DNA from 3 places in the Pantoea sp. F_5 genome. Region 1 is predicted to be linked to each of the others. Evidence: predicted binding sites of a transcription regulator. Region 1 holds the regulator's gene; each other region holds the start of a gene.
The links. The regulator LexA, encoded in region 1, represses DNA repair genes until DNA is damaged. The targets are predictions, from matches to a motif close to TNCTGTATGTACATACAGNA.

Region 1 (10,903 bases):
TGAGGAAAGGGCGTTGTTACCAGACGATGAACGCTTCTGGCTGCGCGAAGTGCTGCTATCCGGCGACGATCAGCCCTGGCTGGCTGGCCGCACGCTTGTGCCGGAAAGTACCCTTAACGGGCCAGAGGCGATGCTGCAACAACTCGGTACTCGTCCTCTTGGGCGCTATCTTTTTTCGTCGTCGACGCTGACCCGCGATTTTATTGAGCCGGGGCAGGTGGAGGGATTATGGGGACGGCGTTCCCGCCTGCGTCTCTCTGGCAAACCGCTACTGCTGACTGAACTGTTTTTACCGGCATCGCCGCTCTATCGCGATCTGGTCTGAGGATTTTGTGGTGCAAACGAGCTTAAGTATGAATAAATGGCGGGCCTACGCTCGCCTGATGCGTATCGACAAACCGATTGGGACGCTGCTGCTGATGTGGCCCACGCTCTGGGCATTATGGCTGGCTGACATGGCGATGCCGCCGCTGCCGGTGCTGGTGGTATTCGTTGCCGGGGTATTTGTCATGCGCGCGGCCGGTTGTGTGATCAATGACTACGCCGACCGCAAAGTTGATGGTCATGTGGAGCGTACGAAGCACCGGCCACTGGCCAGCGGCGCGGTGAGTGCCAAAGAGGCGAAGCTGCTGTTCGTGATCCTGGCGCTGGTGGCTTTTGCGCTGGTGCTGACCATGAACCTGATGACGATTATGCTCTCGGTTGTGGGGCTGGCGCTGGCCTGGGTTTATCCGTTTATGAAGCGCTACACTCACCTGCCGCAGGTCGTACTGGGGGCCGCGTTTGGCTGGGCGATTCCGATGGCATGGTCCGCAGTTAGTGAGTCCTTACCTCTGGTCTGCTGGCTGGTGTTTATTGCCAACATCTGCTGGACGGTTGCTTATGATACGCAGTATGCGATGGTTGATCGGGACGATGACCTCAAGATTGGCGTAAAGTCGACGGCGATTTTATTTGGTCGTTTCGACAAGCTGATCATCGGGTTGCTGCAACTGGCAACCCTGCTGCTGATGGCGCTGGTGGGCATGATGCTGCATCTGAACGGTGCCTTCTACTGGACGTTGCTGCTGGCGGCTGCGCTGTTTGTTTATCAGCAGAAGCTGATCGCCGGACGCGAGCGCCAGCCCTGTTTCCAGGCTTTTCTGAATAACAATTATGTCGGGATGGTGCTGTTCCTCGGCGTACTGATGAATACGCCGCCGTTCACTCAGCTGTTCTGACTGGAAAGGCAGCCTGTCATAGCGGGAAGACCGCGCCTGCACAGGGGACAGGGCCAGATCGGAAAGACGCAAAAGCTGTCATCCATGACGGCTCGGCCCGCGCCATCCCTGGCGCGGGACGCTTTCCTCTTCTGTCCCTGTCCCCTGCGCGTCAGGTTCTTCGTTGCTGTAAGAAGCCTGCCAGACAGCCCTGTGCGACATAAAAAAGGCGACCCTAAGGTCGCCTTTTTTGCTTTACGCGGGTATCAGTCGTGCGCGACAGCCGTTTCAATGGTCATCCGGACATCGCTGGTCACCAGGTCAGCCAGGATATGCCAGGTGGCCTGGGTCTGGGCCACATCCGCATCTCCGCTGTCGCTGATGTAGCCTTCATCACGCAGCGTCAGTACCAGTGAGGTAAAGACCGCTTTGTCGAAGAACTCCGGCGCATTGATCCCGTGCAGTACCGACAGACGCTGAGCCAGCGTCCGGCTCTCTTTCTCCAGCGTGCCGCGGTTAATCGTCGGCTTGGCGCTGAGAATCGAGAAGGTAATGGCATAACGCTGTAGCGTTTCACGCACACCGGCAGCCAGCAGTTGCAGCGTGCGGTAGCGCGCTGCGGTAAAGCGCAACTCACCGGCTTCGACGGTAATCAGGCCCTGACGCGCCAGCTCCTGACTGATGTCAGTCAGCAGTTGTGGCAGCTCATCGGTCTGCCAGCGCAGGAACAGTTCGCTCTTCAGCATCGGATAGATCAGGCTCACCTGACGCAGCAGTTCCGCTTCGCTCAGCGTCTGATGCTGCTGAACAATGGCGGCAATCAGCGACGGCATTACCAGCATGTGATGAATGTTGTTGCGGTAATAGGTCATCAGCACCGCCTGCTCACGCGGCAGAATGATGATGTCGCCAATACTGTCCTTTTCACTCTCAAACTTATTCATACCCATGGCGTGATCCAGCAGCGCTTCTGCTGAGAGATCGGGTACGGTTGCGTTAGGTGAATAAGGCACATTGCGCAGCAGCTGGGTGTAGCACTCCAGTTGTTCTATCAGCTGTTCGCGGGTAAGTGAGCGCTGACGTGAGGCAAGCAGGGCCGTGACACAGAGGTTCATGGCGTTAGCCGCGCCCGCTTCATTGATACGTACCATCAGGCTGGCCGCGATATCATTTACCGTCGGTGTTAACCAGCTCGGACGCTGCGGCTCAATCGGATCGATCGCGTCGCGCCATTCCGGTACCCGCTTGTTAAGATAGTTGACCAGCGGCAGCGGTTCGCCAAAGTTAACGTAACCCTGACCGAGGTTACGCAGCTTGCGCAAGCCACGCACCATCTGCATGAAGCCCTCTTTCTCTTTCGCCGCGCCGCGCAGTTCTTTGGCGTACGTACCCACTTCCATCACGTGCTCGTAGCCGATGTAGATCGGCACCAGCGTGATCGGGCGATTACCGCCGCGCAGCATCGCCTGCAATGTCATGGCTAAGGTGCCGGTTTTCGGATCCAGCAGGCGACCGGTACGAGAACGACCACCCTCGACAAAGTACTCAACCGAATAGCCGCGGGTAAACAGCTCACCAAGATATTCGCGGAACACCGTGGCGTACAGCTTGTTGCCTTTAAAGGTGCGACGGATAAAGAAGGCACCCAGACGACGGAAGATCGGACCGGCTGGCCAGAAGTTAAGGTTGATACCGGCAGCAATGTGTGGCGGTACCAGCCCCTGATGATAGAGCACGTAGGAGAGCAGCAGATAATCCATGTGGCTGCGGTGGCAGGGCACGTAGACAATCTCATGTCCATCCTGCGCCAGCTGGCGCACTTTTTCGCCGCCATTGACGTTGATGCCCTGATAGAGACGGCTCCAGAGCCAGCCCATCACGCGGTCGGTAACGCGAATCGCTTCATAGGAGAAGTTCGCCGCAATCTCTTCCATCATCTCGACGGCATTCTGCTGCGCTTTCTCATGGGAGATTTTTTTGCTGCGCGCCTCATCTTCTACTGCTTTTTCAATCGCTTTGGATTGCAGCAGACGATTAAACAGATCCTGACGGGCCGGTAAACGCGGGCCAATCGCAGCCAGCCGCTGACGGGCAAAATGGATACGCGCGACGCGGGCCAGCTTCTGCGCGATCGACTTATCTGTCCCATGTTCCGTGGCCATACGCCGCAGAGAGACGGTCGGCGAGAAGCGGACAAAGCTGTCGCGCCCATGCCAGATGACCGCAAAGAACTTCTGCACGCCGTTCAGCACCCGCAGGTGTGGTGTGGCTTCGCCCTGAACTTCACGTCCCGGTGCACGACCAAACATCACGGTGACGGGAAGCATCTGAATATCCAGCGTGGGATTATTGCGATGCAGGTCCAGGTAATCGTGGAAAATTTTCACCGATTCCACGCTGGGTACAAAATAGGGGAAGACGCGCGGGCCATCGTGGATAAAGACGTGGCGAGGCAGCAGGGAACCATCAATCTCCAGTGGAGAGAGCGGATCGGGCAGATGATGCCGCAGACACTGCGCGCGCAAAGTCAGTAAGTCAGCCTTCGAATCGTAAGGCAAAACATACATAATAGGTCGGGTCGGATCCAGACCATGTTCAGACACGGGATCGGCCGGAATGGCCTTACTCTTTACCAGAAACGAGAGTGGTAAATTAAGCAATTTATAATAAAGTTTACGCCAACCTGACATAGACAACATGAAGCCTCTTGTTAGCAAAGCGCCGCAAGCATACCAGAAAGTGCAGCGAAGATCTGTGGTGGTGCCAAATGCACGCAGCCCAGACATTGACGTCAATCCGATAAAAGGGTTCCCACACATGGCAAATAATGCCACCGGACTTATCAGAATAGTAAAAGCCGCAGGTTACTCCTGGCAGGGGCTGCGTGCCGCGTGGCAACATGAAGCGGCGTTTCGTCAGGAAGCCCTGGCTGCGCTGGCGGCGATCATTATCGCCTGCTGGCTGGATGTCGATGTGATCTCGCGCATCCTGATGATTGGGTCGGTGGTGCTGGTGGTCATCGTCGAAATCCTCAATAGCGCCATTGAAGCGGTGGTCGATCGCATCGGTCAGGAGCATCATCCGCTGGCAGGCCGGGCCAAAGATATGGGCTCTGCGGCGGTACTGATCAGCATCTTACTGGCACTGTTTGTCTGGATCGCGCTGCTCTGGACACATTTGCGATAAGCGTTCCATATCGCGCCAGAAGCCGCGTTTTGCCTGACAATCGGTTTCCATTTCGCCAATACCTGTATATACTCACAGCGACTGTATAAACAACCAGGGGGCGGGATGAAAGCATTAACCAGCAGGCAGCAGCAGGTCTATGACCTGATTCGCGACCATATTTCTTCAACAGGCATGCCGCCTACGCGCGCAGAGATTGCTGCACAACTGGGCTTCCGCTCACCGAATGCGGCAGAAGAGCACCTGAAAGCGCTGGCGCGTAAAGGCGTCATCGAGATCGTTTCCGGTGCATCGCGCGGCATTCGTCTGCTAATGGAAGAAGAAGCCTCAGAAGGCATACCGTTGATTGGCCGGGTTGCTGCCGGTGAGCCGATCATGGCGCAGGAACATATCGAAACCCACTATAAAGTGGATCCGGGCCTGTTTAAGCCGTCTGCTGACTTCCTGCTGCGCGTCAGCGGAATGTCGATGAAAGATATCGGGATTATGGATGGCGACCTGCTCGCGGTACATAAAACCCAGGATGTGCGCAACGGCCAGGTTGTCGTTGCCCGCATTGATGATGAAGTCACCGTTAAGCGCTGGAAAAAGCAGGGTGCTATCGTGCATCTGCTGCCTGAAAACAGCGACTTCGACCCGATTGTTGTCGATACCCGTGCACAGTCCCTGACCATCGAAGGTCTGGCGGTTGGCGTGGTACGCAACGGCGAGTGGCTCTGATTTGAGGCCGGCGTGCATTCGCCTTTACTGATGCTATTCTGTCTGCCCTAATTTTGTCGCTGCCTGTTTTGCGCAGCGACACCGAGCACGGAACGGCGAATGCGCTTTATTACGGCAACCGATAAAAACCTCTGGCGGCTTGCGCTGCCGATGATCCTTTCAAATATCACTGTTCCCTTACTGGGGGTGGTCGATACTGCAGTCATTGGTCATCTCGACAGCCCCGTCTATCTTGGCGGGGTTGCGGTCGGGACCACGGTGACCAGCTTCCTCTTTATGCTGCTGCTTTTCCTTCGAATGAGTACAACTGGCCTGACGGCACAGGCGTTTGGTGCGGGCGATAAAACCGCGCTGGCACGCGCGCTGACTCAGCCGCTGATTATTGCGCTGCTGGCAGGTGTACTGTTCATCGCTTTACGTTATCCGATTATTCAGCTGGCGACCCATCTGGTTGGCGGTAATCCCGCGGTACTGGAACAGGCGGCGCTGTTTATTCAGATTCGCTGGCTCAGTGCGCCTGCTACGCTGGCAAATCTGGTCATTCTGGGCTGGCTGCTGGGCGTGCAATATGCGCGCGCGCCGGTGATCCTGCTGGTGGTGGGCAATCTGGTTAATATTGTGCTCGATCTCTGGCTGGTGATGGGGCTGCACTGGGGTGTCGCGGGTGCGGCAACCGCCACGGCGCTGGCGGAGTATATTACACTGGGTGTCGGCAGCATCATGGTCTGGCGGGTCCTGAAGCTGCGCGGTATTCCCCTGAGCCTGCTGAAGCAGAGCTGGCGCGGAGACAGCGGCCGGCTGCTGCGGCTGAACCGGGATATCATGCTGCGCTCATTGATGCTGCAACTCTGTTTTGCCTCGCTGACCGTGCTGGGCGCGCGGCTGGGCCCGGATGTGGTGGCGGTCAACGCGGTATTGCTGATGTTCATTACGTTCACGGCCTATGCGCTGGATGGCTTTGCCTACGCGGTTGAAGCGTTTGCTGGCGAGGCGCATGGTGCAAAAGATGGCGGCAAACTGCTGCGCGTCTGGCACTCTGCCTGTCGACAGGCAGTTGTGGTGGCGCTGTTCTTCTCGCTGATCTATGCCATTGCTGGCCCGCAGATTGTTACCCTGTTGACCTCTCTTCCTTCGCTGCAACAGAGTGCTGACCGCTATCTGGTCTGGCAGATCGTTATGCCGCTGATCGGCGTCTGGTGTTATCTGCTGGATGGGATGTTTATCGGCGCAACGCGTGGACGTGAGATGCGTAACAGCATGGTGATGGCAGCAGCAGGCTACTTTCTGACGCTGCTGAGCGTACCGGCGCTGGGCAATCACGGACTGTGGCTGGCGGTAACGGTTTTCCTGGCGCTGCGCGGTCTGTCACTGTGGCTCATCTGGCGCAGGCACTGGCGTCAGAACAGCTGGTTTGATGCCTGATGCTGTAGAGGTGGATACAGACTATTCTGTATTATTCCAGGGTTTTGAAAATTGCTACTATAATTAACTTTATCCGGCGCAGTTAACCAGCGCTTTGTATTGTTATTTTGTAAAGTAGCAAGATAATCATTAAACCCTGAGGATTGGAGGTCTGCCAAGAATAAAGACGAAGCGAGCGGCAACTGGAAGCAGTTCAAAGGTAAAATGAAAGAGAAATGGGGCAAGCTGACCGACGATGACATGCAGGTTATCGAAGGTAAACGCGATCAGCTGGTCGGTAAAATCCAGGAACGTTATGGCTATGCGAAAGATGAAGCAGAGCGTGAAGTGACGAACTGGGAAGGCGAGAACAAAGACCATCGCTGGTAATGCAGCGGTGAGCAGTTAATACGTTCCGGTGCGGCTGCACCGGAATCACGCAATGATATGCCGGTTATCCGCGTTTTCCCCGCTTTTTACCCTCATCCTGATGATCGTGATCGCAGCTTTCATGGCGCGTACAGGCTTCAACCGCAGCACAATTTTCACATAAGCCATGGGCTTCAATGACGCTATGGCGTAAAGCGAACTGCGCTTCACCTGCCAGCGTTGCGATAATCTTCTCCACACCCTGCGCCTGTTTCTCCGTTACCGCAGCACAGCGGTCGCAGACCAGCATCACCGACGTATGGGCTGGTGCGTCAAAGTGGTGACACATGACGTAGCTGTTGTTGGACTCCACCCGATGAATGAAACCCTGCTCGAGCAGGAAATCCAGCGCACGATAGACCGTGGGCGGCTTAGCCTGCGGTTCGCTGATGCGGAGCTGATCCAGCAGATCGTAAGCGCTGATTGAACCAGGCTGTTCGGCCATCAGGCGCAATACCTCAGCACGCTGCGAAGTCAGACGTACACCGCGCTGCAGGCACATTTTTTCAGCCTGAATCAAAATTTGCTGCGACGTCATGTTTGTCATGAAAAATTCTCCGCTGGATAAGTGATGTTATTTTATCACACATAGTTTTGCGGCGCTGATGTTCGTTTTTGCCTGATAAAACAGCATTATTTGCCTGATAAAGCAGCATTTTAAGAATTTCGGCCGCTATCTATCTCAAATATGACGAGAAATCAGATCCATTCTCAATCGACCTGAAGCGGAATTTGTTGGCATTTTGCTTTGCATCTCACTGTGTTAAGAAGTAATGTTCAGAAAGACTTAAGAAAAGTCTGGCATTATTTGAAATACCGCGACGCAGTTTGAACAATTACAACGGTTTTTTGATTGGAAACGTCCAATCCTTTGAATTAAGACACTGTTTCCTTTGAATTCACAGCAATAACGCGTTAGCCAGAGTTCACAATAGGGCTAACAAACTATTCAGTCGTTGAATGTTTCAATGACAATTTCTCAGGTGATGGCAGGCAAATGGTGAAAAAATCCGCTCAACGTTCAGCGCTGAAATATTCCGCTGCAGCGACCGCGCTTTTCCTTTCTTCTTCCGCCATGGCGGCAGGGACCTGGTATGATGCACGTAATGACGCCATGGGCGGTACCGGCGTAGCATCTTCTGTTTATGGCTCAGCAGTGCTGGTGAACCCGGCATTAATGACGCGTGCTAAGTCTGACGATAACGTCAGCATTATTCTTCCCTCGGCAGGTATTCAGGTTACTGACAAAGATAAGCTGATCGATAAAGTCGATGATATTACGGACACCGTAGATCGCTATCGTGACGTAATTGGTAACCTGACTTTTGCAGATTATCTGCGTGGCTATCCTGAACTGCGCGCTGCCTCCGGCGATGTTGCTGACAAGCTAAGCGATCTGCGCGGTAACAAGGCGGACGGCAGTGCAGGCGTGGCCGTGGCCGTTACGATCCCCAATGAGACTCTGCCTTTTGCATTTGTTACCAAAGCCTACGGTACGGCGCACGTCCGTGCCAACGTGGTCCAGGGTGATATCGACTACCTGCGCGGTGTCGCTAATGGAACGGTGCTGCCAAGTCCAGGCGATCAAAATAACCTTCGTTCCAGTGCGAATGGCTTAGCGGCATTGACCATTGATTATGGTGTGGCGGTGGCGCATGAGTTCACCATCGCTGGTCAGCCGGTCTCGGTGGGCGTGACGCCGAAAGTGCAGAAAACCTCGCTCTATAACTACACTGCCAGCATCTATAACTACGACAAGAACGACATCAACAATAGCCAGTATCGCAGCACCGACACCGGCTTTAACGTTGATGCCGGTCTGGCGACCACCTTTGCTGAAAACTGGACGCTGGGGGTGACCGGACAGAACCTGGTTTCGCGCGATCTGCAGACCAAAGAGGTCAACGGGTTCCGCGATACCTATCAGATTCGCCCGCTGGTCACCACCGGCCTGTCCTGGGATAAAGGTCCATTTACCGTGACCGGCGATGTGGATCTGACGGAAACCAAACGCTTCAAAACGCAGGATAACAGCCAGTATGCGGCAGTAGGCGCGGAATACCGCGTGCTTGACTGGCTGCAGCTGCGTGCCGGTTATCGTGCGGACATGCGGTCTAATGACGAAAATGTTGCCACCGCAGGTTTTGGTCTGTCACCGTTTAACAAAGCTGTCCATCTGGATCTGGCCGGCTCTGTAGGCGCTAACAACACCTGGGGCGCGATGATGCAGCTGGGCTTTAACTTCTAAATACGTTATTCAGGCTGTTCGGGGGCGGGCGATGCACTATCGCCCGCCCTTGTGTTATCCTTGCACAGAATTCCATCACCCTTAATTACCGGATTGTCTGCGCTTCATGTCTAATTTCTCTTCGCAACGTTTCTCTGTCGCCCCTATGCTCGACTGGACCGATCGCCACTGTCGCTATTTTCATCGTCAGCTCACCGGTGACACGCTGCTCTACACCGAAATGGTGACCACGGGCGCGATCATTCATGGCAAAGGGGATTACCTGGCTTATAGCGAGGCTGAGCATCCGGTCGCGTTGCAGCTTGGTGGTAGCGATCCGGCGGCGCTGGCGCAGTGTGCGAAGCTGGCAGAGCAGCGCGGCTACGATGAAGTAAATCTGAACGTCGGCTGTCCTTCGGATCGGGTTCAGAATGGCCGTTTCGGTGCCTGCCTGATGGCCGAGGCGAATCTGGTCGCGGATGCGATTAAAGCGATGCGTGACGTGGTGTCGATTCCGGTCACGGTGAAAACCCGCATCGGGATTGATGAGCTGGACAGCTATGAATTTCTGACCGACTTTATCGGCACGGTGGCAGGTCGCGGTGAGTGCGAGACATTTATTATCCATGCGCGAAAAGCCTGGCTCTCCGGCCTTAGCCCCAAGGAGAACCGCGAAATTCCACCGCTGGATTATCCCCGCGTCTGGCAGCTGAAACGCGATTTTCCGCATCTCACGATCGCGCTTAATGGTGGCGTAAAAACGCTGGAAGAGGCACAGACCCACCTGCAGCACCTGGACGGTGTGATGATGGGACGCGAAGCCTATCAAAATCCGGGCATTCTGGCGCAGGTCGATCAGACGCTGTTTGGTCGTCAGCACCCCGCGGCTAACCCGGTGGAGGTGGTACGCGCCATGTATCCCTATATTGAAGCGGAGCTGGCGAAGGGCACGTATCTGGGACACGTCACTCGCCATATGCTGGGACTGTTCCAGGGGATCCCGGGTGCACGCCAGTGGCGACGTCACCTGAGTGAAAACGCCCATAAACCGGGTGCCGATGTTCGCGTACTGGAAGCGGCGCTGGCGCTGGTGGCGGATAAGATCCCACAGGAAGTCTGATTTCTGACCTGAACAAGAAAGCCAGCTTTTGAAGCTGGTTTTTTTACGCCAGAATATGGTTTTTCTCACCAGGTCGCTACGCCTTTTTTAAGCCTTATCAGTATAAAATCAATACGTTATCGATTGGCACGCTTTTTGTAATAGCTATAACAACTGATTTCAATAGGAGCGCTGACGTGGAAATTTTATTCGTATTGGGGTTTTTCCTGATGCTGTTGCTGACCGGCGTTTCACTGCTGGGCGTGCTGGCGGCACTGGTGGTCGCAACCCTCGTGATGTTTGTCGGTGGACTGTTTGCACTTGTTATCAAAGTGTTGCCGTGGCTGGTGCTGGCGGTTATCGCTGTATGGCTGCATCGTGCCTTTTTTGGCGATAGCGATGCGCGAGCGCGTCGTAAGCTGAGACGTAAGATCAGCAGGTTAGACCGTAAAGGCTGGCGTTAAATGCGGTGACGATCACAGTGTGAGAGATTGTTCGGCGCTGATCTGCAATTAAACATATTTTTTACTTATGTTTTCTGGCAGGATGCCTGTCGTCAAATCGATGTGCCATCGACTCGACATGAATTCATCGCCGCTGTCCCTACACCAGCGCGAACAAAAAATAAAAAAAAGAAGAGGG
Region 2 (10,903 bases), on a different contig from region 1:
GCTGGGCGTCATGCTGTTCCGGCGGCCCGGCTGGCAGGGAAGTGTCTTCGGTGTACTGAATGTGATTCAGACGGTGCCGTCGGTGGCGCTGTTTGGTCTGCTGATTGCGCCGCTGGCCGGTCTGGCTCAGCATTTTCCGTGGCTCGGTGACTGGGGTATCAGCGGCATAGGTATGGCTCCGGCGCTGATCGCCCTGGTGCTTTATGCACTGTTGCCGCTGGTGCGCAGCGTGGTAGTGGGGCTGCAACAGGTGCCGCATGAGGTGCGCGAAAGTGCGCGCGGCACGGGCATGAGCGGCTGGCAGCAGTTTATCGCGGTGGATGTGCCGCTGGCGCTGCCGGTCTGGCTCGCGGGCCTGCGTGTCGTCGTGGTGCAGACGCTGGGTATGGCGGTGGTGGCGGCGCTGATTGGCGCGGGCGGTTTTGGCGCGATTATTTTTCAGGGGCTGTTAAGCAGTGCGCTGGATTTGGTGTTGCTGGGCGTCATCCCGGTGATTGCGCTGGCGGTCGTCATTGATGCGCTGTTCCGCCTGCTGATCTCACTGCTGGAGAGAAAAGATGATTGAGTTTGACGGCGTTTCCCGCGCCTTTAACGGCAAAGCGGCGGTAAAAGATCTGTCGCTGCAGGTGGCAAAGGGGGAGTTCTGCGTACTTCTCGGCACCTCCGGCTCCGGCAAATCGACCACGCTGAAAATGATCAACCGGCTGGTGGAGTTCGACAGCGGTGACATCCGCTTTGCCGGTGAGTCGGTTCGCCAGCTCGATGCCCGCACATTACGCCGACGCATGGGCTATGCCATTCAGTCGATTGGCCTGTTTCCGCACTGGACGGTGCGGAAGAATATCGCCACGGTGCCGGTCCTGCTGGGCTGGTCCAGAGCGCAGATCGATGAGCGCATCGCGGCGCTGCTGGCGCTGCTGAACCTTGACGCGCAGCTGCTGAATCGCTATCCGCATCAGCTCTCCGGCGGGCAGCAGCAGCGGGTAGGTGTGGCGCGGGCGCTGGCGGCTGACCCGGAAGTGCTGCTGATGGATGAGCCGTTCGGCGCGCTCGATCCGGTGACGCGCGGCGTGCTGCAACAGGAGATGCTGCGTATTCATCGGCTGTCGGGCCGCACTATCGTGCTGGTGACGCATGACATCGACGAAGCGCTGACGCTGGCGGACCGCATTGTGCTGATGGACAACGGTGAAATTGTCCAGCAGGGCAGACCGGCAGAGCTGCTGACTCAGCCGAAAAATGACTTTGTGCGCGACTTCTTTGGCCGCAGCGAGATGGGCGTCCGGCTGCTGTCGCTGGAACAGGTCGGTAATGCCGTCCGGCGCGGCGAGTGGCTGGCGGGCGAACCGATCGCTGCGGCGCTGACGCTACGGGACGCGCTGTCGCAGTTTATCGCCCGGCGCACCGATAAGCTGCCGGTTGTGGACGATCGGCAGCAGCCGCTGGGCGTGCTCCACTTTGGTGACCTGCTGCAACTGCGCGAGGGCTTAACATGCGCAGGCTAAGGGATCCGCTGCTGTGGCTGGTGCTGTTTTACGGCGCGCTGCTGACCCTGATGCCTTACAGCGGGCCGCTGTTTCACCGCTGGTTTCCGGAACTGGCGCGGCCACTCTATCAGCAGGAGAGCTTCTGGCAGCTGACGCTGGCGCATCTGTTCCTGGTAGTCACCGCCAGCCTGCTGGCCATTGTTATTGGCATTGGCAGTGGCGTGCTGGTGACCCGGCGAGCAGGCCGCGCTTTCCGGCCTCTGATGGAAACTATCGTGGCGGCGGGGCAGACGATTCCGCCGGTAGCGGTGCTGGCGATTGCCGTACCGGTAATGGGCTTTGGCGCGTGGCCGGCGGTGGTGGCGCTGCTGCTGTACGGATTACTGCCGATTTTACAGGGTACGCTGGCGGGCATTGATAGTGTTCCCGCCAGCAGCCGGGAGATTGCCATCGGGGTCGGCATGAGTAGTTGGCAGCGGTTGTGGCAGATTGAACTGGCACTGGCTGCACCAGTGATCATCGCCGGGATACGCACGTCGGTAATCATTAACATCGGCACCGCGGCTATCGCCTCGACGGTGGGCGCGAAAAGTCTGGGATCGCCGGTGATTATCGGCCTGAGCGGGTTTAATACAGCCTATGTGATTCAGGGAGCACTACTGGTGGCGCTGCTGGCCATCGTCAGCGATCGCCTGTTTGAACGCCTGCAGCGCTGGCTTAGCGTGAGTGAACAATAAGAGAGTACCCCACCAGCATCAGACCGCTGGTGCCGCCGAGAGCCATAATGAAAAACAGCGTGGCGAAAAAGGCTTTTTTGACATTCATGAGTGAAACCTGAGCGTGTTAAAAGTGAGGCGGGGATAATAGCGCGCGCGAGGCAGCAGGCAAAGCGCCCGGCGTGCGTTTTTGTTATCTAGGCGGGGTCGTGCAACCGCACGGAATAGCCCTGTTCCTGCCAGTGTGACAGCTGTTCCTGCTGGCGACGGGTCAGTTTTTTACCGGTAAAGACAAACATGTTCATGCCGGGAAAGAGTTCAGGACGCGGCACGTCCAGCGGTTCGGCCAGTACATCAATCCGCCAGCCATGCTGCGACAGACGCCAGCCTTCCAGCCAGATGCGGGTGCGATCCTCAATACCCCAGCCAATAATCAGCGCATCCTTGCCCGATTTTTTGCGGCTGCCCGTCAGGCAGAACGCGACATAATCAATCAGCAGACCATCCAGCAGGCTGCACATGGTACGGGCGGTGTTCTGGTCCAGACTCAGCTTCTGGCGCACCGGCATAAAAACGTGGTCGATCAGCGCATCAATCGGATGCTCGCGGCCAATCGCGGCAATTTTGTTACGAAGTTTTGCGGGTCTGACGTGACGCAGAACGCTGATCAGCTCATCCTGCAGTGTGGTCCAGCCATCATGGGCATCAACGTCGCCCCCTTCCAGCAATGCCTTGACTTTACCGACCGGCACGCCACTTTCAATCCAGCGCATGATCTCTTCGATGCGCTGTACATCTTCTTCATCAAACTGACGATGCCCGCCTTCGGTGCGCTGTGGCTTCAGCAAGCCATAACGACGCTGCCAGGCGCGCAGGGTGACTGGGTTTATGCCACAGCGCTCGGCGACGTCACCGATACTGTATAAGGTCATAAATGCCTCTTTCGATTGGTCTGAGTGCGATTACCATAACGAAGCAAATTAAGTTGTACAATACATTTCGCAATGTACAACTTGACTGATACGCCTGTTTTCAGCTATATCTCATTTAAGAGAATATTTCCCTTATATGAGAAAATACCATGCCGGAGCTGAATACGGAGCAACGACTGGCGGTAAGGCTGGCAGAATTACGCCTGCAACGCGGCTGGTCTCTGGATGAACTTTCTGTCGCCACCGGCATCAGTCGCGCGACATTATCGCGCATTGAGCGAAGCGAGACCAGCCCTACTGCCGCATTGCTTAATCGACTGTGTGCCGCCTACGGATTAACCATGTCTCGCCTGCTGAGTGAGGTAGAAGAAGCGTCGAGTCTGCTGGTGCCTTATGATCAGCAACCGGTCTGGCATGACCCGTCCAGCGGTTTTATCCGCCGCAATGTTTCACCGCCCGCACTTCATTTTAGATGCGAGCTGGTAGAGGGCAAATTACGGCCTGGTGCGCGCATTGATTATGATGCGCCACCCATTCAGGGACTGGAGCAACATATCCTGCTTCAGGCAGGCGGCCTGACCGTGTCGGTGGCCGAACAGCAGTGGACGCTGAAGCCCGGTGACTGTTTACGTTTTCACCTTACCGGAAAATCAGCTTTCGAGGCACATCTGACCGAAGGCGCACACTATCTGCTGGCGGTGGCAAAACCATGATCGATTATCAAATGCTTTCAACTGAACAGGCACAACAGGAGATGGGGGCGCTGACTGCGGTTCTTCAGGCCTGCGTGGCCGATGGAGCCAGTGTCGGATTCGTGGATGCCGCCGATGTGGCGGTGATGACACGCTTCTGGCAGCAGCGGGTGGCCAGTCTGACCAGCGGGGAGAGCGAACTGCTGGTGGCGCGTCAGCACAAGCGGATTGTGGCGACGGTGATCCTCAGTCGCAGCGCGATGCCAAATGGTCGCCATCGGGCCGACGTCAGCAAGCTGCTGGTGCATCCGCAGGCGCGTCGTCAGGGTATCGCCCGTGAACTGATGCAGCGTGCCGAGCAGTTGGCCCGCGGGCAGGGTAAAACCCTGCTGGTGCTGGATACGCGCAGCGGCGATGTTGCGAGCGACCTCTATCGATCGCTGGGCTGGCAGGTGGCGGGGTCGATTCCCTGTTATGCTGAATCCACCGCAGGCGTGCTGGATGCCACGACCTACATGTATAAAGTGCTGGCGTAAAACACCGCCGTCGGACAACCGTTGAATTTTACGACGGCGCACGAAAAATTCGGCGCGAAAGCTGACGTCGCCAGGATACTGTGTAAAAATACAGGCCATTTTTTCGGTGTGGTAACGCAAATCATGGCCCTGACAGCCGCAGTAAAAAGCCAGATAGCGCAGTGGTATAAAGCGCTTCAGCAGCAGGTGCCTGATTTTATTCCGCGAGCGCCGCAGCGCCAGATGATCGCCGAAGTGGCGAAATGCCTGGCGGGCGACGACGCGCGCCATCTGGCGGTGGAAGCGCCGACCGGCGTAGGCAAAACCCTCTCCTACCTGATTCCGGGCATCGCGGTCAGCCGCGCTCAGGAAAAGCAGCTGGTGATCAGCACCGCCAACGTGGCGCTGCAGGACCAAATTTTCACCAAAGATCTGCCGCTGCTGAAGAAAATTATCCCCGATCTCACTTTTACCGCCGCGTTTGGTCGCGGGCGCTACGTCTGTCCGCGCAATCTGGCGGCGATGGCGGCCGATGACGATCAGCAGGGCGATCTGCTGCTTTATCTGGATGATGACGCCGTCAGCAGTACCAAAGAAGAACAGACGCAGTGTGGTCGCTTACAGAAGTCACTGGATCGCTACCAGTGGGATGGCCTGCGCGATCACAGCGAGGAGAACGTCAGCGACAGCCTCTGGCAGCGCCTCTCCACCGACAAAGCGAGCTGTCTGGGCTCGCATTGCCACTGGTATCGTGAATGTCCATTCTTTGTGGCGCGGCGCGAAATCGAGCAGGTGGATGTGGTGGTGGCGAACCATGCGCTGGTGATGGCGGCGATGGAGAATGAGTCGGTGCTGCCGCCCGCTAAAAACCTGATGCTGGTACTGGATGAAGGACATCACCTGCCGGAAGTGGCCCGCGATGCGCTGGAGATGAGCGCCGACATCACGCCGGGCTGGAGCAGCCTGCAGCTTGATCTGTTTATCAAGCTGGTTGAGAGCATCATGACGCAGATGCGGCCGAAGTCGCCGCCGCCGCTGGCTAACCCTGAGCGGCTGAAAGTACACTGTGATGAGCTACGCGAACTGCTGACCATCACTGCGCAGGCGCTGAATCCGCTGCTGCCGCCGAATAACCAGCCGGGCGAATTCCGCTTTGTACTGGGCGCGCTGCCGCAGGAATTGCTGGATCTCTGCGCCCGGCTGTTCAAACTCAGCGACGCCCTGCGCGGCCTGAGCGAAGGCCTGATCAATGCACTCAGCGAGCAGACCGGCAAGGTCGATGTGGTGCGGCTGCATCGTAATTTGCTGCAGCTCAACCGGCAGTTTGGCTGGTTCGAATCGGTGAGCAAACTCTGGCGGCTGGCGTCGATGGAAAAAGCCTCTGGCGCGCCAGTCTCTAAGTGGATCACCCGCGAGCTGCGCGAAGGTCAGGCGCATCTGCTGTTCCACTGCGCCGGCATCCGCGTCAGCGACCAGCTGGAGAAGATGCTGTGGCGCAAAATTCCGCATGTGGTGGTCACCTCCGCCACGCTGCAATCGCTCAATAGCTTCAATCGCCTGCAGGAGATGTCGGGGCTTAGCGAAAAAGCGGGCGACCGCTTTGTGGCGCTCGACTCACCGTTTAACCATGTGGAACAGGGCAAGCTGGTGATCCCGCAGATGCGCCTTGAGCCGCTGATGACGCACGAAGCGGAGCACATCGCTGAGATGGCCGGTTTCTTCCGTCAGCAGATGGCGGAGAAGAAGCATAAGGGCGTGCTGGTGCTGTTTGCCAGCAACCGGGCGATGCAGCAGTTTGTCGCCTGTCTGCCCGATCTGCGGCTCTCAATGCTGGTGCAGGGCGATCAGCCGCGCAGCCGCCTGGTCGATCTGCACCGTCAGCGTGTCACCAAAGGTGACACCAGCATTCTGATTGGCCTGCAGTCGTTTGCTGAGGGGCTGGATCTCAAAGGCGATCTGCTGAGTCAGGTGCACATCCACAAAATCGCTTTTCCCCCGGTGGACAGTCCGGTAATTTTGACCGAAGGCGAATGGCTGAAAAGCCTGAAGCGCTATCCGTTTGAGGTGCAGAGTTTGCCCAGCGCCTCATTTACCCTGATTCAACAGGTCGGACGCCTGATTCGCAGCCATCAATGTTATGGCGAAATCGTGATTTATGACCGCCGCCTGCTGAGCAAAGCCTACGGCAGCCGGTTGTTAGCGGCGCTGCCGATCTTCCCGATTGAACAGCCGGAAACGCCAGAGCCGACAGCGATACCGGCCACCGTGGTGCCAAAGCACACCGTGCGTAAACGTCGTCCCACGCGGCGCTGAGCCGCGCACTTAACCGGAAGCGAGTGATGGAACTGAATAAAATTATTAAAGAGGTGGGTCGCGGTAAAAATCATGCCCGCGATATCGACTTTGATACTGCCGTGGCGCTCTATGGCGCGATGCTGGCGGGCGAAGTACCGGATCTGGAGCTGGGCGCTATTCTGATTGCGCTGCGCATTAAAGGCGAAGGTGAAGCCGAAATGCGCGGCTTTTATCAGGCGATGCAGGCGCAGATGATGCAGCTGCGTGCGCCGGAAAACCGCCCGATGCCGATCGTGATCCCCAGCTACAACGGTGCCCGTCGTCAGGGCAACCTGACGCCTCTGCTGGCGCTGCTGCTGGTGAAACTTGGCTTTCCGGTGCTGGTGCATGGCGTCAGCGACGACGCGACGCGCATTACCAGCGAGGCGGTGTTTGCGGCGCTCGGCATCGCACCCGTCACCACGGCAGAGGCGGCGCAGGCCAGACTGGATCAGGGCGAGCTGGCTTTTATCACCATCGATCACCTCTGCCCGCCGATGGCGAAACAGCTGTCGCTGCGTTGGCGAATGGGCGTGCGTAACAGTGCGCACACGCTGGCAAAACTGGCGACGCCGTTTGCGGAGCGGGCGGCGCTGCGGCTGTCGAGCGTCTCGCATCCTGAATATGTACCGCGTGTGGCGAAATTCTTCAGCGACATCGATGCGCCTGCGATACTGCTCAATGGCACCGAAGGGGAAGTCTATGCCAATCCCCAACGCTGCCCGGCGATCAGTATGATTCAGGGCGCAGGCGTGGAAGCGGAAGTGTGGGTGGAGCGTCAGCCAGACGTGGCCGTCGAACTGCCGGCAGATAAGACGGCAGAGGTGACTGCGCGCTGGATCGAAGAGGTGCTGAATCAACAGCGCCCGGTGCCTGCGTCACTGCGACTGCAGCTCGCCTGCTGCCTGCGCGCCAGTGGCCAGTGCGACTCGCTGGCAGCGGCAGAGCAGCAGATCCTCGCTGCCGGGTATTGACTCAGGCTACCGGCAGCGCCTGTTCAACCAGGTTCTGCCAGAAACGGATGCCAATCGGCAGCAGCGCGTCGTTGAAGTCATAGCGGGCGTTGTGCAGCGGCGCGGAAGGCGTTTCACCGTCCGCGCCCAGCCAGAAGTAAGCGCCGGGACAGGCTTCCATCATGCAGGCAAAATCTTCTGAGGCCATCGACGGATTGACCTGCCAGTGAACCTGTTCAGCACCCAGTGTCGAGCGCGCTACCTCGCGCACCCGCTCAGCCGGTGCCACATGATTGGCGGTGACCGGGTAGCCCGGCAGCCACTCAGTCTCACCGCTCACGCCAAACGGACGCGGCAGGGTCGCGACAAACTCATCAATCAGTCCGCGTACTTTTTCGCGCACGCTGGTCTGCAGGCAGCGCACCGTGCCGCGTAAAACAATTTGCTCCGGGATGACGTTGATCGCTTCACCACCGTGAATCTGCGTCACGCTGACCACGGCTGACGCCAGCGGCGAGAGCCGGCGTGACGGAATGGTCTGCAGCGCCAGAATCAGCTCAGCTGCCACCACCATCGGGTCGGCACCGCTTTCCGGCATCGCCGCGTGGCAACTTTTGCCGTGCAGCGTAATTTCAAACGAATCCAGTGACGCCATCATCGCGCCAGGGTTCACCGCCAGTGAGCCGAGCGGCAGTCCCGGCCAGTTATGCATGGCGTAGACCGCATCCATCGGAAAGCGCTGGAACAGCCCCTCTTCCACCATTCTGCGTGCGCCACCGAGATTCTCCTCGGCAGGCTGAAAGATGAAATGCACCGTGCCGCTGAACTGACGTGTAGCGGCCAGCTGGCGGGCAGCAGCCAGCAGAATAGCGCTATGACCGTCGTGTCCACAGGCGTGCATCACGCCGGGCGTCGCAGAACGCCACTCAGCGTCGCCTTTTTCCGTAATCGGCAGCGCATCCATATCTGCACGCAGCCCGATAACCGGGCCGGGACCGTTTTCCAGTGTGCCGATGACGCCGGTGCCCGCCAGGCCACGAAACACCTGCAAACCCGCCCGCGCTAACTCTTCCGCAATAAACTGGCTGGTTTGCTGTTCCTGGTAACCTAATTCGGGGTGGCGATGAAACTCACGACGCCAGCGCAGGGCATCTTCAAGCAGGGCAGGGGAAAGGGTCATGCAGAGTCGCGCTCCATACAGAATGAGAAGATTTCACTTTAGTGGTCGGACGATGCGGCGTCTATCGCCGTCAGGACTAAATCTGGCTATAGGCTAAATCAAAATGGAATAAGTAATAAGGAAGTGATGTTGATGCCAGGGTGTAAGAAGGGAATCGCGGGGAAAAGGGGGCAAGCTGCTGCCCGCCCCAGTCAAAGGATTATTTCTGCATCGGCAGGTTCAGGCCATGTTCAGCCGCGCACTGCTGTGCCAGCTCATAACCCGCATCCGCATGACGCATCACACCGGTGGCCGGGTCGTTCCACAATACGCGCCCCAGACGCGCATCAGCTTCTTTGCTGCCGTCACAGACAATCACCACACCGGAGTGCTGTGAGAAGCCCATGCCGACACCGCCGCCATGATGCAGGCTGACCCAGGTTGCGCCGCCTGCGGTATTCAGCAGGGCGTTGAGCAGCGGCCAGTCAGAGACCGCATCCGAGCCATCTTTCATCGCTTCGGTCTCACGGTTTGGTGAGGCAACCGAGCCGCAGTCGAGATGGTCGCGGCCAATCACGACCGGCGCTTTCAGCTCGCCGTTGCGGACCATTTCGTTGAACGCCAGACCGGCAAGATGCCGTTCACCCAGTCCCAGCCAGCAGATGCGGGCAGGCAGGCCCTGGAAGGCGATGCGCTCCTGCGCCATATCCAGCCAGCGATGCAGCGTTTTATGGTGCGGGAACAGCTCTTTGAGTTTCGCGTCAGTCTTGTAGATATCCTCCGGGTCACCAGACAGCGCCACCCAGCGGAACGGGCCTTTGCCTTCGCAGAACAGCGGACGAATATAGGCTGGCACAAAACCAGGGAAATCGAATGCGTTGCTGACCCCCTCATCCAGCGCCACCTGACGAATGTTGTTGCCGTAATCCACGGTCGGGATGCCCATATGACAGAAGTCGAGCATCGCCTGGACATGAACCGCCATAGAAGCACGGGCTGCTTTCTCAACGGCCTTCGGCTGTGAGACGCGCGCCTGCTGCCAGCGCGCCAGATCCCAGCCAATCGGCAGGTAGCCATTAATCGGATCGTGCGCCGACGTCTGATCGGTCACGATGTCCGGCTTCGGCCCGCCCGCCTGAGCGCGTTTCACCAGCTCCGGCAGAATTTCGGCGGCATTGCCCAGCAGGCCAACCGAAATCGCTTTTTTCGCGGCGGTGGCTTCGCTGATTAACGCCAGCGCTTCATCCAGCGTGGTGGCTTTGTAGTCCACGTAGCGGGTACGCAGACGGAAATCGATGCGTGACTCCTGGCACTCAATCGCCAGCACACAGGCCCCGGCCAGTACACCCGCCAGCGGTTGTGCGCCGCCCATGCCGCCCAGCCCGGCGGTGAGGATCCAGCGGCCGCTAAGGTCGTTGTTGTAGTGCTGACGGCCCGCTTCCACAAAGGTTTCATAGGTGCCCTGCACGATGCCCTGTGCACCAATATAGATCCAGGAACCGGCAGTCATCTGGCCGTACATCATCAGACCCGCTTTATCCAGCTCATGGAAGTGATCCCAGGTCGCCCAGTGCGGCACCAGATTGGAGTTCGCCAGCAGCACGCGCGGCGCATCCGCGTGGGTGCGGAAGATGCCGACCGGTTTGCCGCTCTGGATCAGCAGCGTCTCATCCGGTTGCAGCGCCCGCAGCGAACGCAGGATCTGCTCGAAGCATTCCCAGTTGCGTGCTGCCTTACCGATGCCGCCGTACACCACCAGATCTTCCGGACGTTCGGCGACATCGGGATCGAGGTTGTTCTGAATCATGCGGTAAGCCGCTTCAATCAGCCAGTTGGCGCAGTGCAGCGTAGTACCGTGTGGTGCACGAATCTCACGTGCCACAGCCTGAGAAAGAGTTTCGCTCATGAAAGATTCCTTAATTCAAGAAGTTGGGCGCATGCTCGGCAGCAGCGCGGTCAATGCCTGAGGCCAGTCAGTGCGACTTGCCCACTGACGCATTGCCTCGATATCGGGTGCCAGCAGACGATCTTCCTCAAGGAAGGCGACCTGCTCGCGAATAGTGTCGATGGCCTGCTCAATCAGCGTGGAGCTTTTGAGTGGCCGGTTAAATTCAA
Region 3 (10,903 bases), on a different contig from region 1:
CCCGTTTTATGGCTGGTACCCTCCATTGAAGGGCAGTTAATCCTGATTGTGATTACTGGCGTGCTGTTCTTCGCTTTCAGGCAGGTGCAGTATGCGCAGGCTACGCTGTTTATCACTCTGCTGGTGCTGCTTTGCTTCAACCTGTTAGGTGATGGGTTTGACGTCGCCCTGCCCCGTGTCGTGGATACCTTACTCGGATGTGGTCTGGCCTGGCTGGCTGTCGCCTTTATCTGGCCTGACTGGCGCTTTCGTCAACTGCCCGCGGTGGCAGAGCGAACCCTGAAAGCGAACTGTCGCTATCTGGATGCGATCATGGAGCAATATCACCAGGGTAAAGATAACCGGCTTGCCTATCGTATCGCCCGCCGTGATGCGCATAATGCGGATGCTGAACTGGCGTCTGTCGTCTCAAATATGAGCAGTGAAAGTCGTACCAGCCAGAAGCTGCGTGATTCAGCTTTTCAGTTGCTCTGCTCCAATCACTCATTTCTGAGCTACATTTCCGCGCTGGGCGCTCACCGCGATAAAATTACTGCGCCAGACCTGCTCGCCTTACTGGATGATACGGTCTGCTATGTCGAGGATGTACTTCAGACAGACGTGGTCAGCGATGAACATGTTGAAGCGATGCGCCAGCAACTGGCACAGCGAATCAGCCAGCTGGCTGCAGATGCAGATACGCGTGCGCCGCTGGTGCTCCAGCAACTCGGTCTGCTGGTGGCATTAATGCCCGATGTGGCTCGCCTGCGCCGCACGCTCATTACTGACTAGCTTTCACTGCTTCTGAGGTTCGGGTTGGATAAAAGCGTGCGCTGGAACCATGCATTCAGCTCTGCCCGGGTTGCCTGTGGCAGCGCAGCCGCATGGTGGCCCGTAATAGCCCCCTGCAGCGCCAGTAATGTCTGAAACCCCACGTGCTGGTTGATCGCTTTTAGCTTCAGCCAGCACTGCTTGGCCCCTATCTGATAGAGATGATTGACGCTCATTACGCCCGCCTCAAAGAGCATCATCTCCATGCGTACACTGAGATTAGGCAAATCTTTCAGCCGCGGTGACGCTTGCCTGTCCTGCAACTCCAGCTGGGCGGTCTCTAAAGAGGCAGCAGAGAGCGCCAGCAGATGGGCAGAATCGCGCCATAACGCCTCATCAACCCGAAAATAATTGAGGCAGACCAGTTTTCCCCTCTTGCGAAAAATCAAGGGTTGCAGCGGGCGATCGGTAATGTATTCGCGCAACGGTTCACTGGCCCGCAGATAGAGTTCATCTTTATTAATTAAGGCAAAAACCACACTTTCGACAGCCAGAGCATACCCCCCAAACTGGGTGCGGGACTCTATGGGTCCCAATGGGGCCAGACGCGCTCTGGAGCGCTCTACGACCGGATTCACCTTTTTCATTGCACCACCTCCATGTCAGAAATATTTCTTAAATTGCCTTGGGTATCAGGCAATTAGAAGATAGAAAAAAGTGTCAGCCGGTTCAATGAATAAATAACGCTTCAACTAATCTTGTCGCGTTTTTGCGAGGCGTTTTCAGAAATTTGGGTTGATCTTTATCCAGGATGACAGTACTGTATATTCATACAGTCAACTGCTGGTGATTAACTTATGCGAACACAACATCCTGATAATACACGCTATGCTCATCATTACGCGTCCTCTTCCGTTCCGGCCTCTCAGGGCGGTGGAATTACCGAGTTACGCTGCAGCGAGCAGCCCGGTATGATGCAGATGCTGCTGTTGCCATTATTACAGCAGCTGAGTCAGCAATCACGCTGGCAGTTGTGGTTAACACCGGCACATAAACTGAATCGCACCTGGATGCAGGAGTCGGGATTACCGCTGGATAAAAGTATGCATATCGCCGATTCTGAACGTCTTAATGCGGTGGAAGCGATGGTCAAGGCATTACGTACCGGAAATTACAGTGTCGTTCTGGCATGGATTCCTTATGACCTTGACGAAGATGAGCGCCGTCAACTTGAAAATGCGGCGGCAGAAGGTGAAGCGCTGGGTTTGATTTTGCGGGCAAGCGGGACATCGGAAGCGCCTCTCAGACCGCAAAGTGCCATAAAAATTCAGTCGGATTTGTTTCATTAAGTAAAAATCAGAAGTTTCCCAAGCTATTTTTCTTATCTGTCGTCGCTAAACCACTGATTCTGTTAGTTCGAGCTGTGACAATGGTTTAGCAGGTTTTTAAGGCTTTTTGCCGCGACAATACTACCAGGCTAATTGTTAGAAATTGTGTATAAATCGCTGTTTTTTTACAGAAGCGCCTCACATCATACTTGTAAGTTTCCAATCTCGTTGTAGACTTTATCTCGCCAGGGTGCTCAATAACCTCCGTTTTTTGCGGTAGAGTCATAAGCGAGCGTTTTGACCCGGCGAAGGATTTAAACCAAGAGCAACCTTTTTGCTCATTGCCTATTTGGATGATAACGAGGCGCAAAATGAAAAAGACAGCTATCGCAATTGCAGTGGCACTGGCTGGCTTCGCTACCGTAGCGCAGGCCGCTCCGAAAGATGACACCTGGTACACCGGTGCTAAACTGGGCTGGTCTCAGTATCACGACACTGGTTACTACGGTAACGGTTACGAGAACAACAACGGTCCAACTCATGAAAGCCAGCTGGGCGCAGGTGCGTTCGTTGGTTATCAGGCAAACCCATACCTGGGCTTCGAGCTGGGCTATGACTGGCTGGGCCGCATGCCTAACAAAGGCACTGTGACTAACGGCGCATTCAAAGCACAAGGCGTTCAGCTGGCTGCTAAACTGAGCTACCCAATCTATGACGATCTGGACGTGTACACTCGTCTGGGCGGCATGGTATGGCGTGCAGATGCAACGCAGACTAACCCAACTACTGGCCGCATCAGCGACCACGACACCGGCGTATCTCCGCTGGCTGCAGTTGGTGTTGAATATGCACTGACCAAAAACTGGGCTACCCGTCTGGATTACCAGTGGGTTAACAACATCGGTGATGCACAGACCGTTGGTACCCGTCCAGACAATGGCATGCTGAGCGTAGGCGTTTCATACCGCTTCGGTCAGGATGACGTCGCTGCTCCAGCTCCAGCTCCGGCTCCAGCACCAGCTCCAGTTGTTGAAACCAAGCGTTTCACTCTGAAGTCTGACGTTCTGTTCACCTTCAACAAATCTACCCTGAAGCCAGAAGGCCAGCAGGCTCTGGATCAGCTGTACAGCCAGCTGAGCTCAATGGATCCTAAAGATGGCTCCGTTGTCGTACTGGGCTTCACCGATCGCATCGGTTCAGAGCAGTATAACCAGAAACTGTCTGAGAAACGTGCTCAGTCAGTCGTAGACTACCTGGTATCTAAAGGTATCCCTTCTAACAAGATCTCTGCACGTGGCATGGGTAAATCTAACCCAGTTACCGGCAACACCTGTGACAGCGTGAAAGGCCGTAACGCCCTGATCGACTGCCTGTCTCCGGACCGTCGTGTAGAAATCGATGTTAAAGGCATCAAAGACGTTGTAACTCAGCCACAGGCTTAAGTTCTCACGTCATAAAAACCCCGCTAAGGCGGGGTTTTTTTATGCCGGTAATCTAACGGTGACCGCACACATTCTGAAATCTCCTGCCTGCTTACTCGCTTTCTGAACCCGATTTACCCAGAATCGCCTGCAAATCCTGCTTCAGACTCGACATCTGAGTAGCATATTTCTCTTTGCGCTCCGCATCTTCTATCAGCTGAACAATCGTTTCTGAAAGCGTGCAGCCGCGCCGCTGAGCCAGGCCTGCCAGCCGCTGCCAGACCAGATACTCCAGGTCTATCGATTTTTTTCGGGTATGCTGATGTTCGGCGTTGAAATGGCGTTTCCGCCGTGCGCGGATGGTCTGTTTCAGTCGGTTATCAAGTTCGGCATGGATATGTTCTGCAATCCACTCGTTCACTGTCACCGGATTATTTTCCATCGCCAGCAGTTTATCCACTGCCGCCTGTGCCGCGCTTAATTCAAGGTGACGCGTGATCAGTTCACCTTCCCGATGTTTTTTCACCAGGTATTTCCACTTCCATCCACATTCAAGATTTTCGAGTTGCTGGTATTTCATCGGAATCTCATCGTGATCACGTAACGGGCTAAGAATAACAGCTTTTTTCCCGGATGCAGCAACGAAAAACATGCTGCCATCATCACATCTTCAACAGGAAGTCTGCAGTGCTTAACAAGGGTGAATCCTGTATAATCTCGCTTTTATTAAAACAGACAAATGCGATTATTTTGACCAGCACTCAACTTACGTGGCAGACCTTACAGCCGGATAGCGCGCAATACCAATCCGTTTTCTCCCGAATTGCAGATGAAGAAACTGATGCTCTGGCAACGGTACAGCCCCGGTTGCTGAATGCGCTGGCGCATTTACATCACCAGTCGCAGGGATTCCCATTACTGCTGGTTCGAAGCCAGGAAAATCGCGATTATCTGACATTCATCGTTCAGGCTGCGCAGCGGGTCATGGCTGACACTACCACTCTGTCCGGCGGTGATTACCATATCATAGCTGACAACGTCACGCTTCAGCCCCCATCAGATCCGCAACGCCCATTCACCAGTCAGGGTGGTATTCACTTTGCTGAGTGGATTGAGATGGAGCAGTTGTTTGGCTGCGTGCGGCAGTATAAAGATCGCATCCAGCTTGAGCCAGGGCTGATCCACCGTGCCAACGGCGGCACGCTGGTACTGTCACTGCGTAGCCTGCTGACGCAGCCAATTCTATGGCTGCGCCTGAAAAAGTGTATTGAACAAGGCTATGTGGAGTGGACTTCTCAGGATGAACGCCGCCCGCTACCTGTCTCGATTCCTTCATTACCACTCAGTCTTAACCTGGTCCTGTGTGGCGACAGGGAAGCGCTTGCGGATTTTCAGGAGCTCGACCCTGAAGCGCATGAAATGGCCATCTATACTGAATTTGAAGAGAACATTCAGGTTCTTGATGAAGATGACATGCTGGCCTGGTGTCGCTGGAGTGCTGAACTGGCGCAACAGGCGGGCCTGCCCGTGCCGGAAGTGGACTTCTGGCCAGAGCTGATCAAAGAAGGTGTCCGTTACAGCGGCGATCAGGATACGCTGCCACTCTGCCCGCGCTGGCTTCAACGTCAGATGCGCGAGTCGGCCCTGATGGGCGACGTACTCAATGCCGAAGCATTACGTGATGCGCTTGAAGCGCGCTTGTGGCGCGAGAATTATCTCAATGAACGAATGCGTGATGAGATCCTGCTGCGACAGATTCTGATTGAAACCGAAGGCGAAGTCGTCGGTCAGATTAACGGCCTGTCGGTGGTGGAATATCCTGGTCATCCCCGAGCCTGGGGTGATCCCTCTCGTATTACCTGCGTGGTACATCCCGGCGATGGCGAGTTCATGGATATTGAGCGCAAAGCGGAGCTGGGCGGTAACATTCATGCTAAAGGCATGATGATTATGCAGGCATTTTTGATTGCCGAGCTGGAGCTCGATCAGCAACTGCCCTTCTCAGCCTCAATGGTCTTTGAGCAATCCTATTCCGAGGTGGACGGTGACAGCGCTTCGCTGGCTGAACTTTGTGCCTTGATCAGCGCACTGGCGAATCAGCCGATCAATCAGCAAATCGCCGTGACTGGCTCAGTCGATCAATTTGGCAACGTACAACCGGTAGGCGGACTGAATGAGAAGATCGAAGGCTTCTTTGATATCTGTCATCAGCGGGAACTGACGGGTCAGCAGGGTGTGATCATTCCTGCCTGCAACGTGCGTCATCTCAGTCTTAACCAGGCCGTTGTGACAGCAGTTGAACAGGGTCGCTTCCATATCTGGGCGATCGACCGTGCTGATGAAGCGCTGCCGCTTCTGACCGGTAAAATCTGGAGTACTGAAGATGGCCAGGGCGACTGCCTGCTGAATACCATCCAGGAACGCATTAGCCTGTTTAACCAGCCGGACGTGCCGCAACGTCCCTGGGCGCTCCGCTGGCTTAACTGGTTCAACCACCGTTAATCCGATTTGCTCAGCGTACAACTGTTCGCTAATATTCGTGATTCACTAAAACAAGGCTTATTGAAAACATGGTAGATAAACGCGAATCCTATACCAAAGAAGATCTGATTCTGTCAGGTCGTGGTGAACTGTTTGGCGAAAATGGTCCGCCGCTTCCATCTGGCAACATGCTGATGATGGACCGCGTGGTCAAAATGACCGAAGACGGCGGCAAATATGACAAAGGCTTTGTTGAAGCCGAGCTGGATATCAATCCTGACCTCTGGTTCTTCGGCTGTCACTTTATTGGTGATCCAGTGATGCCGGGTTGTCTGGGCCTGGATGCCATGTGGCAGCTGGTCGGTTTCTATCTGGGCTGGCTGGGCGGCGAAGGTAAAGGTCGCGCGCTGGGCGTGGGTGAAGTGAAATTCACCGGACAGGTCCTGCCGGACGCGAAGAAAGTCACCTACCGCATTCACTTCAAACGCGTGATCAACCGCAAGCTGGTGATGGGCGTGGCAGATGGCGAAGTGCTGGTTGACGGTAACCTGATCTACACCGCCAGCGATCTCAAAGTGGGTCTGTTTAAAGACACCGCGGCATTCTGAGCATTCTGCACAGAAACAAAAACCTCCGCGCCAGGCGGAGGTTATTTTCCTTTTTCAGTGACATCCGGTTATGCTGCTACCGACCTGTCCTCCATGGCTTGTCGCCAACCTCCCAACCAGTGAGACTTAGCGTCAATCAACTGATACGGACACATCTCTTTTGAGCGTCCAGTAATGCCTGCCTGATAACCACGTGAATGGGCGCGTTCGAGGCGGTCTCGTTTCTGTCTCTTCATACTCCGTGTCCCTCATGTAAGGTCTGTGGAATCTGGTGGAAAGAAAAGTGGTGAATTAATGTTCAACCACCCTTATGTTCTACCCCCTGCGCACCCAAAGATCAATGCTCAATCTTCATACCAGTGTCATAAATGTGACCTTAATCGGTAAAATTAAGGACATTTTGTGATGCATACGCCAGCACTATCTTTCTGAATAAGCTAATAAAAAAGCCCCTGAATGACGCCGATAAAACACGACAATCGTTCAGGGGCTTAGCTTATTTATTCACATTTTTATTAATTTAACGCAACCACACTATTAGCAATCTTCTGTGCGGTCTGCTGCCAGCCCGCCGCCAGCGTTCTGACCATCGCATCGTAGCCATCTTCAGTCTGCGGCAGCACGAGGTTAAACGCTTGTTTGGTCACACGGCCCTGATGTTCCAGCGTCCATTCGCCACTGACAATCGCTTTACCATCGTAGCGTCCCTGGAAGCCTGTAATGGTGACATTCAGCGTGTCGTGCTGCGCGCCTAACGGAGATCCCGCCACTAATCGGCCAGGCAGCGCCTTGCTTAGATTAGTAATCAGCGTCTGCTGCAACTGCTGATCAAGCGGGCTGGCCCAGAGATTATTCGCGGCGATAACATATTTGACATCACTGGTCTGGTAAACCAGTCCATTACCTGCCAGATAGTCCGGCACCGTCACCTGCTGCACCCACAACATCGGCTGTGCTTCATTCAGCTGACTGCTGGTGACCTGCATGGACGCCGCCCCGGAGGGCAGCTGATACCAGGTATTATCAACGCTGCTGCTACACGCACTCAACACCAGCGCGGCACAAAGTATCAATCCTTTTTTCATTGTTTCGCCCTCTTCGGCTGGGGATCCTGTCCCGGTTTCGCCTCAAATACCAGCGCATTACTCTTAGTGTTAAGCGTTCTCAACACTGGCTGGAGTTCACGCAACACCTGATCCAGCCGCTGCATATCGCCGACCAGCTTGCTGTAGGCAGGCGAACCTGGCTGCAGGCCCTTCATGCTGCGGTTTAGCTCGCGCAAGGTCTGCTGTAGATCTTCCGGCAGCGTTTTCATGGCTGGGCTGGCGGTGACTTTGTTGATGTTGTCGATGGTGCGCTGCAGATCACGCATCGTCTTCTGGCTCTCTTTCAGCGTGCCGGTCGCTTCGTTGACCATACCGTTCAGTGGCAGACTGTTAATCTTATCCAGCGCCGCCATCAGTTTCTGCTGAATCTGGCTCAGTCCGCCGCTGACGGTTGGGATCACTTCATAGCCTGAGACTTTCTGCGGGCCTTTGTAGGCCGGCGCATTGTCATAGAAGTCGAGATCGACATAGAGCGCGCCCGACAACAGGTTGCCGGTTTTCAGCGTTGCGCGCAGACCCCGTTTTTTACCATCCTGCAGATGCTGCTCGAGATCGAAGTTTTCACCCAGTCGGCTGATAAAGCGATCCGGCTCGATGCGGATTAGCACCGGCACGCGGTAATCATTATTCAGTGCCTGATCCAGGCCCGCTTTCATCAGTGGCGCTTCGGAGACGGTACCCAGACGAATGCCACGGAACTCAACCGGCGCACCCGCCTGCAGACCCCTAATCGAGTCAGAGAAGAACATCACGTAGTCGATATGATTGGTGTAGAGCGAGTCCTGAATGCTGCGCTGATCGTCAAACAGATGGTAGTCAGACTTGTTCTGCGCTGGCTCGCCCAGCTCCCAGCCATCCGGCACGTCAAAACTGACACCGCCGCTGAAGAGCGTGGTAAGCGATCCCATTTCCACCCGCATCCCTGAGGCGGACATATCCACGGCGATGCCGCTGTCCTTCCAGAAGCGTACGTTGGTGGTAATCAGGCGATCGTAGGGTGCAGCGACAAACAGCTGATAGGTCATCATACGTTTGTCAGTATCAAAAACGCTGGTCTCAACCGTACCGACACGGTAGCCACGGAACAGCACCGGATCACCCGGATTAAGCTGGCCAGCCTTTTTGCTGTCCAGCACGATACGAATACCTTTGGCATCCGGTGGCGCTAACGGCGGCGCATCCAGCAGTTTAAATTGCTCGGGTGGCTGTTCTTTGGTGCCGGGCTGCAGTTCGATATAAGCACCGGACAGCAGCGTGCCAAGCCCGCTGATGCCTTCACGCCCCACCTGCGGTTTCACTACCCAGAAAACGCTGTCGCTGTGGAGCAGTTTTTCCATGCCCGCATTCAGACGCGCTTTGATTTCCACATGGTGAAGATCGTCGCTCAATACCGCGCTCTCCACCACGCCGACATCGACGCTGCGACTTTTAATCGTGGTTTTACCGGCAACAATGCCTTCGGCATTTTCGGTGATTAAGGTGACTTCCGGCCCCTGATGGCTGAAGTGATAAAAGAGAATCCAGCCGCCGATTAACAGCGTAACGATGGGGACAATCCAGACCGGCGACCAGCGCTTAATCTGTTCCACCTTTGCATGGCCGTGGTTAGTTTCCGTCAAGGCGCGACTCCTTCATATTGTTTTCGCGTACACGATCCCAGGTTAATCGCGGGTCAAAGGTCATGGCAGCGATCATGGTAATAATGACCACCATCGCAAACAATACTGCCCCCCACGCGGGATAAACATTCATTAATTGCCCCATACGCACCAGCGCAGAGAGCACGGCAATCACAAACACGTCGATCATCGACCAGCGGCCAACAAACTCGACCACTTCATAAATCTTATGCATTTTGTGGCTGTCCCGCCGTCCGCGTCCGCTGGCATCCCAGCAGAGCCAGCCAATTGCCAGCATTTTCAGCGTCGGCACCATGATGCTGGCGATAAAGATCACCAGCGCCACCGGATAGGAGCCATCAGCCCACAGCACAATCACCCCCGCCATGATATTGGAGGGATAGGCACTGCCCAGCGTCTCCGTAACCATAATCGGCATCAGGTTAGCCGGAATGTAGAGCAGCACCGAGGTGAGCAGCAGCGCCAGCGTCCATTGCAGGCTGTGCTTACGCCGCGCCTGTGCGGTAACGCCACAGCGTGGGCAGGTGTGCTCAGCTTCCGGCAGAATGGCGGTACAGCAGGGACAGGAGCGCAGGCCCTGCTCTAAACCACTGATGCCCACTTCGGGTGAATGAGGGGTAGCGGGTCGCGGGGAAAGACCGTCCCACAAGCCCCGCCGGTCAACGCACTGAAAGGCCCGCAACTGTAACAGGCAGAACATCACCCACGGCCAGAAGCTGGTTTCCAGTCCGATATCACCATAGGCCATCAGCTTGACGAAGCTGACCAGTACGCCCGCCATAAAGATTTCTGCCATGCCCCAGTTACGCAGCTGAAACAGGCTACGTGCCAGACCAGTTTTGAGGCGGACGGGCAGAGGGATCGGATTGACCAGCAGAATAATGGTGACCATGCAATAGGCCGGAACCGCCTGCACAAACAGCAGAAACAGTGTCGCCAGGCTGCTGTAATCTTCCGTCACCATCACTTGTGGGATCTGCGACAGCGTAATCTGGCTGGTCAGCCCCGCCACTTTCATGGAGACAAAAGGAAACAGATTCGCCAGCAGCAGCATAAAAAGTGCCGCCAGCGCATAGCCCGTTGGCCGTTTGCGGGGTTCGTGCCAGTTAGCCGTCAGAGAGGTATCGCAGCGCGGGCATGACGCACGGCTGCCAACGGGAATGTCCGGCAGCTTAATCATTAAATCGCATTGTGGACAGAGCATCCACGCGTTACTTTTCACTGCTGAACACATCCGTTAGCCCTGCCCTACGCGCCGTTTTTCAGTGACTCAAGCTCTTCCCAGCGCGCAAAAGCGGTTTCCAGCTCCTGCTCAGCCTGAGCCAGATTATCCAGCACTGGTTGCGTCTGATCGTGTGCCTGACTGAAGAAGTCCGGGTGACTCATTTTCGCCTGCAGTTCACCGATGCGCGCTTCCAGCTGCTCCAGTTTTTGCGGCAGCTGTTCCAGCTCACGCGCCAGATTGTAGCTGAGCTTATTCACGCTACGCTTCGCTTCACTCTTTTCGGCGGTGGGCTTAGCGGTATTCGCTGTCGCTTTTGCCGGTGAAGCAGACCTGTGCTGCCGGTA

Region 2: a site for LexA is predicted at 4,440-4,459, ahead of dinG (ATP-dependent DNA helicase DinG). Genes of this name have one in related genera too.
Region 3: a site for LexA is predicted at 1,569-1,588, ahead of sulA (SOS-induced cell division inhibitor SulA). Genes of this name have one in related genera too.

Annotation. Positions count from the first base shown of each region.
Region 1 is NZ_VWUO01000008.1:191,412-202,314, reverse strand. Features, by position in the region: gene ubiC (chorismate lyase) at 1-325, shown strand, start outside; gene ubiA (4-hydroxybenzoate octaprenyltransferase) at 354-1,220, shown strand; gene plsB (glycerol-3-phosphate 1-O-acyltransferase PlsB) at 1,466-3,889, opposite strand; gene F3I44_RS12990 (diacylglycerol kinase) at 4,017-4,385, shown strand; gene lexA (transcriptional repressor LexA) at 4,491-5,105, shown strand; gene dinF (MATE family efflux transporter DinF) at 5,205-6,527, shown strand; partial or broken gene F3I44_RS12975 (CsbD family protein) at 6,687-6,896, shown strand; gene zur (zinc uptake transcriptional repressor Zur) at 6,961-7,482, opposite strand; gene F3I44_RS12965 (conjugal transfer protein TraF) at 7,933-9,183, shown strand; gene dusA (tRNA dihydrouridine(20/20a) synthase DusA) at 9,290-10,282, shown strand; gene pspG (envelope stress response protein PspG) at 10,459-10,725, shown strand.
Region 2 is NZ_VWUO01000009.1:191,413-202,315, forward strand. Features, by position in the region: gene F3I44_RS14100 (ABC transporter permease) at 1-565, shown strand, start outside; gene F3I44_RS14105 (ABC transporter ATP-binding protein) at 558-1,505, shown strand; gene F3I44_RS14110 (ABC transporter permease) at 1,493-2,224, shown strand; gene F3I44_RS14115 (MerR family transcriptional regulator) at 2,401-3,135, opposite strand; gene F3I44_RS14120 (helix-turn-helix transcriptional regulator) at 3,285-3,848, shown strand; gene F3I44_RS14125 (GNAT family N-acetyltransferase) at 3,845-4,363, shown strand; gene dinG (ATP-dependent DNA helicase DinG) at 4,487-6,655, shown strand; gene ybiB (DNA-binding protein YbiB) at 6,682-7,650, shown strand; gene F3I44_RS14140 (M20 aminoacylase family protein) at 7,652-8,809, opposite strand; gene hutU (urocanate hydratase) at 9,009-10,694, opposite strand; gene hutH (histidine ammonia-lyase) at 10,710-10,903, opposite strand, start outside.
Region 3 is NZ_VWUO01000002.1:55,024-65,926, reverse strand. Features, by position in the region: gene yccS (YccS family putative transporter) at 1-771, shown strand, start outside; gene F3I44_RS02740 (TfoX/Sxy family DNA transformation protein) at 768-1,397, opposite strand; gene sulA (SOS-induced cell division inhibitor SulA) at 1,608-2,099, shown strand; gene ompA (porin OmpA) at 2,450-3,520, shown strand; gene matP (macrodomain Ter protein MatP) at 3,612-4,079, opposite strand; gene F3I44_RS02720 (Lon protease family protein) at 4,133-6,001, shown strand; gene fabA (bifunctional 3-hydroxydecanoyl-ACP dehydratase/trans-2-decenoyl-ACP isomerase) at 6,070-6,588, shown strand; gene rmf (ribosome modulation factor) at 6,657-6,824, opposite strand; gene pqiC (membrane integrity-associated transporter subunit PqiC) at 7,104-7,673, opposite strand; gene pqiB (intermembrane transport protein PqiB) at 7,670-9,313, opposite strand; gene pqiA (membrane integrity-associated transporter subunit PqiA) at 9,300-10,568, opposite strand; gene F3I44_RS02690 (ABC transporter ATP-binding protein) at 10,583-10,903, opposite strand, start outside.